One region of the Caldisalinibacter kiritimatiensis genome, then DNA from elsewhere that is predicted to be linked to it. Evidence: predicted binding sites of a transcription regulator. Region 1 holds the regulator's gene; the other holds the start of a gene.
What was found. The regulator HrcA, encoded in region 1, represses chaperone genes, less so after heat shock. The targets are predictions, from matches to a motif close to ATTAGCACTCNATANTATNGAGTGCTAAT.
Positions count from the first base shown of each region.

Region 2: the regulator HrcA is predicted to act here: its motif matches at 4,712-4,740, upstream of groES (co-chaperone GroES).

Region 1 covers NZ_ARZA01000142.1:1,831-7,863, reverse strand. The annotation lists gene lepA (translation elongation factor 4) at 1-1,284, shown strand, start outside; gene hemW (radical SAM family heme chaperone HemW) at 1,435-2,571, shown strand; gene hrcA (heat-inducible transcriptional repressor HrcA) at 2,774-3,820, shown strand; gene grpE (nucleotide exchange factor GrpE) at 3,902-4,480, shown strand; gene dnaK (molecular chaperone DnaK) at 4,507-6,033, shown strand, end outside.
Region 2 covers NZ_ARZA01000203.1:45,188-51,220, forward strand. The annotation lists gene guaB (IMP dehydrogenase) at 1-1,099, opposite strand, end outside; purine riboswitch at 1,291-1,392, opposite strand; gene L21TH_RS09085 (hypothetical protein) at 1,585-1,782, opposite strand; gene L21TH_RS09095 (spore coat protein) at 2,298-2,570, shown strand; gene groL (chaperonin GroEL) at 2,661-4,304, opposite strand; gene groES (co-chaperone GroES) at 4,377-4,658, opposite strand; gene L21TH_RS09110 (DUF554 domain-containing protein) at 5,192-5,884, opposite strand.

The DNA.
Region 1 (6,033 bases):
GTATTAGAGAGTTTAGTACAGATAATACCTGCACCAGAAGGAGATAAAAATGCTCCTTTAAAAGCTCTTATATTTGATTCTTATTACGATAGTTATAAAGGGGTTATAGCTTATATAAGAGTTAAAGAAGGTGCGATAAAGCCAGGTATGAAAATAAAGATGATGGCTACAGGTAAAGAATTTGAAGTTACAGAGGTTGGGATTCAAGCACCAAATCAAGTTCCTGTTGATGAATTAAAAGCAGGGGATGTAGGATATGTTGCTGCTAGTATAAAAAATGTAAGAGATGCAAGAGTAGGGGATACAATAACTGATGGAGATAATCCTACTGACAAACCATTACCAGGTTATAAAAAAGTTGTACCAATGGTTTACTGTGGGATATATCCAGCAGAAGGAGAAGATTATAATAGTGTAAGAGATGCTTTGGAAAAGTTACAAGTAAATGATGCATCATTAGTATTTGAGCCAGAAGCTTCGGCAGCATTAGGTTTTGGATTTAGGTGTGGCTTTTTAGGATTATTACACATGGAAATTATACAGGAAAGACTTGAAAGAGAATTTAATTTAAGTATAGTAACAACAGCACCAAGTGTTATTTATAAAGTTAAAAAGAAGGACGGTACAGAATTAGAAATACAAAATCCTACTAATTTACCACCCATGACTGAAATAGATTATATGGAAGAACCTATAGTCTCAGCTTCTATAATGTCTCCTACTGATTATGTAGGTGCAATTATGGAGTTATGTCAAAATAGAAGAGGTACATTTAATAATATGGAATATATTGACCAAACAAGAGTAGTTTTACACTATGATTTACCATTAAATGAAGTAATATATGACTTTTTCGATGCATTAAAGTCTAAAACTAAAGGTTACGCTTCACTAGACTATGAACTTAAAGGGTATGAACGTTCAGAGTTAGTAAAATTAGATGTCTTAATAAATGGAGAAGTAGTAGACGCATTTTCAATTATTGTGCACAGTGAGAAATCTTATGAGAGAGGTAGACACATTGCATCAAAGTTAAAAGAAGAAATACCTAGACATTTATTCCCTATACCTATACAAGCAGCTATAGGTTCGAAGATAATTGCTAGAGAAACAGTAAAAGCACTTAGAAAAGATGTATTAGCTAAATGTTATGGTGGAGATATAAGTAGAAAGAAAAAGCTACTTCAAAAACAAAAAGAGGGTAAAAAGCGTATGAGACAAATAGGTAATGTAGAAGTTCCTCAAGAAGCGTTCCTAGCAGTATTAAAATTTGATGATAAATAGAAATAATATTTGTATTTATAAGAAAAAACACACAAGAGTGTGTTTTTTCTATATGTTTCAAAAAAGTCAACCTTGAGAATCTTTCATTTTAAAGGAAGACTTTTTTATAAAATAATATTAAAGGCAATTATAAAAACAGGAGGAATATACATGAAGGAACTGGGTATATATATACATATACCATTTTGTAAGAGTAAATGTTATTATTGTGACTTTAAATCATTTCCAGACAAATTGGATTTGATAGATAATTATATATATTATTTAAAAAAAGAAATAGATATGTACTCAAGGTTATTAAAAGATTATGTAGTTAAAACTATATTTATAGGAGGAGGTACTCCTTCTATTTTAGAAGGAAAATATATTTATGAAATATATAGTTGTTTATATGGGAAAATGAATTTAAATGAATTAGAGGAATTTACAATAGAAACAAATCCTAAAACTTTAGATGACGAAAAGTTAAAAGTATATAAGGAAATAAATATTAATAGGGTAAGTATTGGTGCTCAAACATTAAATGATAAACTCTTAAAAAGAATAGGTAGAATTCATAATACAATGGATTTTTATAAAAGTTATGAATTAATAAGAAAATGGGGATTTAGGAATGTGAATGTTGATATAATGTTTAACTTGCCTAACCAAACTCTAGAAAATGTTATTGAAACACTAAATAAAGTTGCAGTTTTAGGTGTTGAACATATTTCTTTTTATAGCTTAAAACTAGAAGAAGGAACAAGATTTTATAAAGAGTATCTTAAGTCTAAACTTGAACTACCAGATGAGGACGAAGAAAGAGAGATGTATCATAAAGGTATAGAAACCCTAGAACAAAGAGGATATAGTCATTATGAAATATCAAATTTTGCAAAAGAAGGGTATGAATGCAACCATAATTTATTATATTGGAAAGTAAAGCCTTACTTAGGGTTAGGGTTAGCAGCACATTCAAATATTAATAGTATTAGATATAATAATTATAACAACTTTAAATCTTATTTTCACTCTTTAGATAAAAGGATGTTACCAATTGAAGAAAAGGAAAAAATTCACAAAAAAATCGAAATGGCCGAATACATGATACTAGGACTACGCCTTATACAAGGGATAAATAAAAAAGAATTTTATAATAGATTTGAGATAGATGTAGACGAAATCTATGGAGAGATTTTAAGAAAATTAATGGAACAGGGTCTTCTTATTACAAATAACAATAGTATTAAATTAACTAAACTAGGGCTTGATTTATCTAATATAGTTTTTAGAGAATTACTTTCATAAAAGGAATATGTTTTTGGCAAATTTTATTTAAAAGGTATTGACAAATTTAAAATTCAGTGATAACTTAAAACATAGGAATTAGCACTCGTTAACGTAGAGTGCTAATAAAGAAAATTGGAGAAAATATTTATATTCTCCCCAAAGTATACTTAAAAGTTGTGTATGACTGGGTTGTTCTTTTAAGGTGAATGGGGTGGTATATTTGAAACTTGATGATAGAAAGTTGAGAATTTTACAAGCTATAATCCACAGTTATATAACTAATGCGGAGCCAGTAGGATCTAGAACTATATCAAAAAAGTATGATTTAGGTGTTAGTTCTGCTACTATAAGAAATGAAATGTCAGATTTAGAAGAATTAGGATATTTAATTCAGCCATATACCTCTGCTGGAAGAATTCCATCAGACAAGGCATATAGATTATATGTTGATTCGTTAATGGAAGAAAAACTAATATCACAAAAAGTAAGAAATCAAGTAAGAAATCAATTATTAAGAGAAATAGGCGAAATAGATAGTCTGATACAAAATGTAGCAAAAATTTTATCACAGCTTACTAATTATACATCACTAGCTATTGCACCACAGGTGAAGCAAAGTAGATTGAAGCATATTCAATTAGTACCTGTAAATCAAACTAAAGTTTTAGTTGTAATAGTTACAGATACAAATATAATAAAAAATACAATATTTAGGGTAGATAAAGAACTTTCTTGTGACCAATTAAATAAAATATCTAATATATTAAATGAAAAAATAAAAGGACACAGAATATATGAGATAGGAGAAGATTTACAAGTAAGTTTAATGAATGAAATGTATGATTTAAGGGAAACTATTAAATCAACTATAAATAGTATAGTTCCTCTTATCAATCAATCTTTAGATAAAACAGAAGAAGTGACTTTATATGCAGATGGTGTAACTAACATATTTAATTTTCCTGAATATAATGATGTATCAAAAGCTAAATCATTTTTATCATTCTTAGAAGATAAAAACTCAGTTGTTGATATGATGCTAAAAAGTGGAGAACATGATATTGAGATAACTATCGGTAGTGAGAATAGGTATAGAGAAGTTCAAAATTGTAGTTTAATAACAGCTACTTATAGATTAAATGGAAAAACTATTGGAAGGATAGGGGTTATTGGACCTACTAGAATGGATTACTCAAAAGTAATTTCAGCTGTTAAGTCTATTGCATTAGATATGAATGAAATTTTAAATAAGTATTATATTAAATAATGACATTAAAGAGGTGTAGGATTAGTATCTTACACCTCTATAATGTGGCTTAAATGAGAAGACATTAGAGAGGTGGGGAATATGAGCGAAGAATTAAAAAATAATGACCTAGAGTGTGAAGAAAATGAAATGAAAGAAGAAGTAGATAGCAATTTGGAAGCAGTAAGGGATGAATTAGAAGAAGACAAGGAAAAGGAACTTGAGGAAGATTACAAAAAAATGTATGAAGAAAAAGTAAAAGAATTAGAAAAGTTAAATAGTAGATATTTAAGACTTCAAGCTGATTTTACAAATTATAAAAAAAGAGCTGAAAAGGAGAAGCAAAGTATATATTCTTTTGCGGCTCAAGAGCTTATTTCACAGTTGCTATCAGTAATAGATAATTTTGATAGAGCCTTAAGTACTGAAGAAAAAGATAAAAACGATAGTTTTTATCAAGGTGTAGAAATGGTGTATAAGCAATTAATTGATATTTTAGGTAAAAATGGACTTGAAGAAATAAAAGCATTAGGGGAAAAATTTGACCCTAACCTTCATCATGGTGTAGCTCAAGAGGAATCAGATGAGCATGAAGAAGGTACAATTATAGAAGTATTCCAAAAAGGGTATAAACTAAATGATAAGGTTATTAGACCAAGCATGGTAAAAATATCAAAATAAATATAATACATAAGGAGGATTGAAAAATGAGTAAAATAATAGGAATTGACTTAGGAACAACTAACTCATGTGTTGCTGTAATGGAAGGTGGAGAACCTGTAGTTATTCCAAATGCAGAAGGTAATAGAACAACTCCTTCTATAGTAGCTTTTACTAAGGATGGAGAAAGATTAGTTGGTGAAACTGCAAAAAGACAGGCTATAACAAATCCAGATAGAACAATAATTTCGATAAAAAGACATATGGGTACAGACCATAAAGTTACAATTGATGGTAGAGAGTATACACCACAAGATATTTCAGCAATGATTTTACAAAAGCTTAAAGCTGATGCTGAAAGTTATCTTGGTGAAGAAGTCACAGATGCTGTAATTACTGTTCCAGCATATTTTACAGATAGTCAAAGGCAAGCTACTAAAGATGCAGGTAAGATAGCAGGACTAAACGTAAGAAGAATTATCAACGAACCTACAGCAGCATCATTAGCATATGGTATTGATAAAGAAGAAGTACATCAAAAAATATTAGTATTTGACTTAGGTGGAGGTACATTTGACGTTTCTATATTAGAACTAGGAGATGGAGTTTTCGAAGTTATAGCAACAAATGGTAACAATCACCTAGGTGGAGACGATTTTGACCAAGCAATTATTGATTACTTAGCAGAAGAATTTAAAAAAGAAAATGGAATAGATTTAAGACAAGATAAAATGGCTCTTCAAAGATTAAAAGAGGCAGCAGAAAAAGCTAAAAAAGAGCTATCAAGTGTAATGACAACTAATATTAATTTACCATTTATTACTGCTACACAAGAAGGTCCTAAGCATTTAGATATTACTTTATCTAGAGCTAAGTTTAATGAATTAACTGCACATTTAGTAGAAAAAACATTAGAACCTACTAGATTGGCATTAAATGATGCAGGATTAAGCCCAACAGACATTGATAAAGTAATACTAGTTGGTGGTTCAACAAGAATTCCAGCAGTTCAAGAAGCAGTTAAAAAACTAACAGGAAAGGACCCTCATAAAGGAATTAACCCTGATGAATGTGTTGCACTAGGTGCAGGTATTCAAGGTGGAGTATTAAGTGGAGAAGTTAAAGATTTATTATTATTAGATGTTACTCCATTATCACTAGGAATTGAAACTTTAGGAGGAGTATTTACTAAATTAATAGAAAGAAATACAACTATACCAACTAAGAAGAGCCAAGTGTTCTCAACAGCTGCAGATAACCAAACTGCTGTTGATATTCACGTACTTCAAGGTGAAAGACAAATGGCTAAAGATAATACAACACTTGGTAGATTCCAATTAACAGGAATTCCTCCAGCACCAAGAGGAGTGCCTCAAATAGAAGTAACTTTTGATATAGATGCAAATGGTATAGTAAATGTTTCAGCTAAGGATTTAGGAACTGGAAAAGAACAAAAAATTACAATTACTGCTTCAACTAATTTATCAGAAGAAGAAATTGAAAAGAAAGTAAAAGAAGCAGAAAAGTATGCCGAAGAAGATAAGAAGAGAAAAGAAGAAGTTGAAGTTAGAAAC
Region 2 (6,033 bases), on a different contig from region 1:
CTGTTCCTGCAAGTAATGAACCTATCATTACTACATCAGCTCCTGCCGCTATTGCCTTGGCAATATCTCCAGAAAACTTAATACCTCCGTCACCTATAATTGGTATATCATACTTTTTCCCTACTTGTGCACAATTATATATTGCTGTTAGCTGTGGCACACCTACCCCTGCTACTACTCTAGTAGTACAAATTGAACCAGGACCGATACCTACTTTAACAGCATCTGCTCCAGCTTTGATTAAATCTTCAGTTGCTTCTTTAGTGGCTACATTACCTGCTATTAACTGTAGTTCTGGAAATTCTCCTTTAATCTTTTCAACGGCTTTTAATACTCCTTTAGAATGTCCATGAGCTGTATCTATTACCACCACGTCTACTTTAGCATTTACTAAAGCTCTAACCCTTTCTACCATATCCTTAGTAATTCCTACTGCTGCTCCTGCTAATAATCTACCGTTAGCATCCTTGGCTGCATTTGGATATTGTATTGATTTTTCAATATCTTTGATTGTTATAAGTCCAGAAAGTCTACCATTTTCATCGATTAAAGGTAATTTTTCTATTTTAAATTTTTTCATTGTTTCTAATGCTTCATCCATTGATATATCTTTATTTGCTGTTACTAAACTTTCTTTAGTCATAACTTCTTCAATTTTTTTAGAAGTATCTGTTTCAAATCTTATATCCCTATTTGTTATTATTCCAACTAACCTATTTTCATTATCAGTTATTGGTACCCCTGAAATATGATATCTTTCCATTAACTCTAATGCATCTGAAACATTATGCATCGGTGATAAGAAAAATGGGTCTGTAATAACACCATGCTCTGACCTTTTAACTTTATCTACTTCTAAAGCCTGTTCTTCAATAGACATGTTTTTGTGTATAATACCTATTCCGCCTTCTCTAGCCATTGCTATAGCCATTCTACCCTCTGTAACTGTATCCATACCTGCACTCATTATAGGTATATTAAGATTTATTTTCTTAGTAAGTCTAGTTCTGATTTTTACATCTTTAGGTAAAACTTCAGATTTAGCCGGTACTAACAACACATCATCAAATGTTAATCCTTCACCTAAAAACTTTTCCATTATACTAACTCCCCTTTCATTTATTCAACTAATAAATTACTTTAATAATTTATGCAATACTGTTCTAACTCACAGTTGATAGCTTTTAGTTTATAGTTTGTAGTTAAAAAAAACACACAAATTCTTTGAGTGAATTTGTGTGTTTTAGACAGTAATACAACAACATCCCAAGTAGATATAAAAACACTTAGGTTCTTTACAAATCCACTCATAGTCAAGTGATTTACGGTCACTCGGTAGAAACTTCTCAGCCATATTCCGAGAATTATATGAGGGTCGTTTTATTTAGTTCTTAACTCTTGGCTCTTAGTTTTTAGTATTTAGTTTATAACACATAGAAGATTATTTTCAGTTTCATCTTATAGATTAGTAAATAATCTTCGTTATGTGTTGCATAAAAGTCATCCTCTAATGTAACGTCTTTATTTAAATTGAAGACTTTTTTATAAGTTAACAAAACTAAAACTATTTGTCAAGAATAAACATTAAATACTTTGTAAATATTTCTTAACATATTCTTGCAAGTCTTGGTAAACCTTTTCTACAGAAGTATTAAATCCTTTTGCAATTTCCTTACATTCATTATAGTCAGGTTCATAGTCAACTAATATTCCATTGTTAAAAAATAATTTTATAGTTGCATTACCATACTTTGTTTTAATTTTTAATAATTTCTCTTTCAATCATAACACCTCAAAAACATTACACAAATTTACAAATTGAACTATATTATTGCCTTGTAACTCAGTTTTTTCTTGCTATATTGATATAAATATTATGACATAATATTAGTATAGAAATAATAATTTTTTATTAAACATTTCCTAAAAATAGACTATTACTATGTTTGGAGGTTATATAATGAAGTACTCTTCCAAAGATAAGAACCTTGACAAACAGACTCTCTCATTTATTCAAAATCAGTTAAATTATGAAAACCTACTATACAAAAAATATTTAGCTTATAGTGATATGTGCCTTGACAATGAACTAAAAACTATATGTTATAAAGCAAGTAAAAGACATAAGGAAAATTATAATAATCTTATATCCTACTTAGAAAACTGCTGAGTTTTTTTAGGTACTTAGTACTTGTTACTGAAAAAAATTGAACAAAGTCGACTTCCAAGAAAGCAACAACGTCTTCTTAGTTATTAACTCTTGGATATAAACTTTAAAAAATAAGGAGGCACTTCCTATGGTCTTTAATAAATACTTAACTGAAAGAGAACTTCTATCAGACCTTATGACCTCAGAAAAAGAATTATCTAATCTTTACAATGATGCATTAACCAAATCATGCTCACCGTTGCTTAAACAAACATTATCTCAATGCTTTTTTAATACCTTAGATATACAGTCTTCGATACATCATGCCAATAACATAAGAGGTTGGAACAATGCCAGAAAGACTACTGAAAAAGATATAAGCAATATTGTAAGGCATTTTAAATATAAGAAGTATTACTAAAGCCGATTTTGGCTATTGGCTTAAAGAACAGAGTGTAGGGGATAGATAATAAGGAATAGAAAAAAGTGGCCAAAATGGCCACTTTCTTTATTACATCATTCCTGGCATTCCGCCACCCATTCCTGGCATTCCTGCACCAGCTGCTGCTGCATCATTTTCTTCTTCAATATCAGCTACTGCACTTTCAGTTGTTAATACCATAGCAGCTACTGAAGCAGCATTTTGAAGAGCTGATCTTGTAACTTTAGTTGGGTCTACGATACCAGCTTCAATCATATTTACATATTTTTCATTTAATGCGTCAAATCCAACTTCTTTTTCGCTATTCTTAACTTTTTCTACTATAACAGAACCTTCTAATCCAGCATTTGCAGCTATTTGTCTTACTGGTTCTTCTAACGCTCTTAATACTATCTTAGCTCCTGTTCTTTCATCTCCTTCAAGAGTTTCAAGTAATTTTTCAACTGCTGGAATTGTATTTACTAGAGCAGTTCCTCCACCTGGTACAATTCCTTCTTCAACTGCAGCTCTTGTAGCAGCTAAAGCATCTTCTATTCTTAATTTTCTTTCTTTCATTTCAGTTTCTGTTGCTGCACCAACTTCAATTACTGCAACTCCACCTGAAAGCTTAGCTAATCTTTCTTGTAATTTTTCTTTATCGAATTCTGAAGTTGTTTCTTCAATTTGAGCTTTTATTTGTCTTACTCTATCTTCAATTGCATTTTCGTCTCCAGCCCCGTTAACTATAGTTGTATTTTCTTTTTCAACTTTTACTGTACGAGCTGTACCTAACATGTCTAATGTAGCTTCTTTTAAATCATATCCTAATTCTTCTGAAATAACTTCTCCACCTGTTAAGATAGCAATATCTCTTAACATTTCTTTTCTTCTGTCTCCGAATCCTGGAGCTTTAACAGCAACACAGTTGAATGTTCCTCTTAATTTGTTTACAACTAATGTAGCTAATGCTTCACCTTCTACATCTTCAGCTATAATTAATAATTGTTTTCCTTGTTGTACTATCTTTTCTAATACTGGTAATATATCTTGAATATTTGTTATTTTCTTATCTGTAATTAAGATATATGGATCTTCTAAAACAGCTTCCATTTTCTCAGTATCAGTTGCCATGTATGGTGATAAGTATCCTCTATCAAATTGCATACCTTCAACTACTTCTAAAGTAGTTCCCATTGATTTTGATTCTTCAACAGTAATAACTCCGTCTTTTCCTACTTTCTCCATAGCTTCTGCTATTAATTTTCCTATTTCTTCATCTGCAGCTGAAATTGAAGCAACTTGTGCAATAGCTTCTTTGCTATCTATTGCTTTTGAGAATGACTTGATTTCTTCTACTGCTGCATCTACAGCTTTATGTATCCCTTTTCTTAAAATCATTGGGTTAGCACCAGCTGCTACGTTCTTTAATCCTTCTCCAATCATTGATTGTGCTAAAACTGTAGCTGTAGTAGTACCGTCTCCAGCAACATCATTAGTTTTAGTAGCTACTTCTTTAACTAATTGAGCTCCCATGTTTTCATATGGGTCTTTTAATTCTATCTCTCTAGCTATTGTAACACCATCATTCGTAATAAGTGGTGTACCAAATTTTTTATCTAAAACAACATTTCTTCCCTTTGGTCCTAATGTTACTTTAACAGTATCAGCTAGTTTGTTAATTCCTTTTTCCATAGCACGACGTGCTTCTTCTGCAAACTTAATTTGCTTAGCCATTATTTATTCACTCCTTTAATTAATTTTTTCTGTTATATCCAGTATTAAATATGTGATTAACTTTCTTTTATACTATTCTACTACTGCTAAAATATCGTTTAATTTTAAGATTGTATACTCTTCTCCATCTAATTTTACTTCTGTACCTGCAAATTTAGAGAAAATAACTCTGTCTCCAACTTTTATTTCTTCTTTTTTCTTTTCGTCATTAGCGATAGTTGGTCCTACTGCAACTACTTCTGCCATTTGAGGTTTTTCCTTAGCTGTGTTAGGTAATACTATTCCACTTTTTGTCTTTTCTTCAGCTTCTAACTTTTTGATAACTACTCTGTCTCCTAATGGTTTAATATTCATTTGATTACCCTCCTTGTATATTATATTTATATTAAATTTTATTACTTGCTTTTGTTAGCACTCTCTTTCAATGAGTGCTAACACTACATTTACTATGTTATATAATACATTATATGGAATCAAATATTATAATAGAGTAAATTTACCCATAATTAGTTTATATTTCGGATTATTCTAATATTTATTATTATATCGTTTATTATCACGTTTTTTCTTTTATTTTCATCAATTGCTATAATAGGGTAAAGAAGCGTGCAAATAAACGTGCTAAATGACGTAAAAGATGACGTTCTAACTGACGTACTTAAAAACGTATAAAACAAAATCGACTTCGTCGATTTGTTAGTTAGTAGCTTTTTACTTAGTTCTTAGCTCTCAGTTCTTGAAAAAAAAATGAAAAGCTTTTTAAATCTAGTATTTAGCTATTCGCTTTTTGTCATTGACTATTGCTGGAGTTTTCCATAAAATAATTTCAGTTTTTCAATTTCCCCTAACTCTATTCTCTAATACTCTAATCTCTACCCTCTATTACCCTAATCTATAATCCAAAGTAATGTAACTACATGGTAAATCAATGGTATAAAAACTGCTGGAAGCATATTACCTATTTTTATTTTCTTTATTTCAAGAATATTTATACCTATTCCCATTATTAAAATTCCACCTACTGCAGACATTTCTATTATAACTGAGTCTACCAATATAGTCTTTACTAGTGAAGCTGTAATAGTTATCATTCCTTGATATATAAACACTGATATAGATGAAAAAATAACTCCAATACCTAATGTAGATGCAAATATTATTGAAGATATTCCGTCTAATATGGATTTTACAAAAAGAGTTTGATGATTACCTGTAAGTCCACTTTCTAATGCACCTACTATAGCCATAGCACCTATACAATATACCAAAGAGGCAGTAACAAACCCCTTAGAAAAATTCGTATTAGTTTTCCCCACTTTTCCCTCGATCCAATTACCAAGTCTATCTAGATTATACTCAATACTCATAGCCTCACCTATAACACTACCAATTACTATACTAATTATTACTAATAATACATTTTCACTCTTCAATGCTCCCATTAATCCTATAACTATAACTGTGAGTCCTAATCCTTGCATTATTGTTTCTTTATATTTGTCCTTTATACCATGCTTTAGAAAATATCCTATAATTCCACCTATGATGATAGCTATACTGTTTACAATAGTTCCTAGCATATTAAAAGCCCCCTTATAGCAGTTCGTAGTTCTTAGCTTCTTGCCCTTAGGAAATAATAAATATAAAATTACACACCTTACCCCACAATGAATTGTGGGCTACATCAAATTCTTCAATATGAATGTTTTTTATTTTTATAGCTTATTAA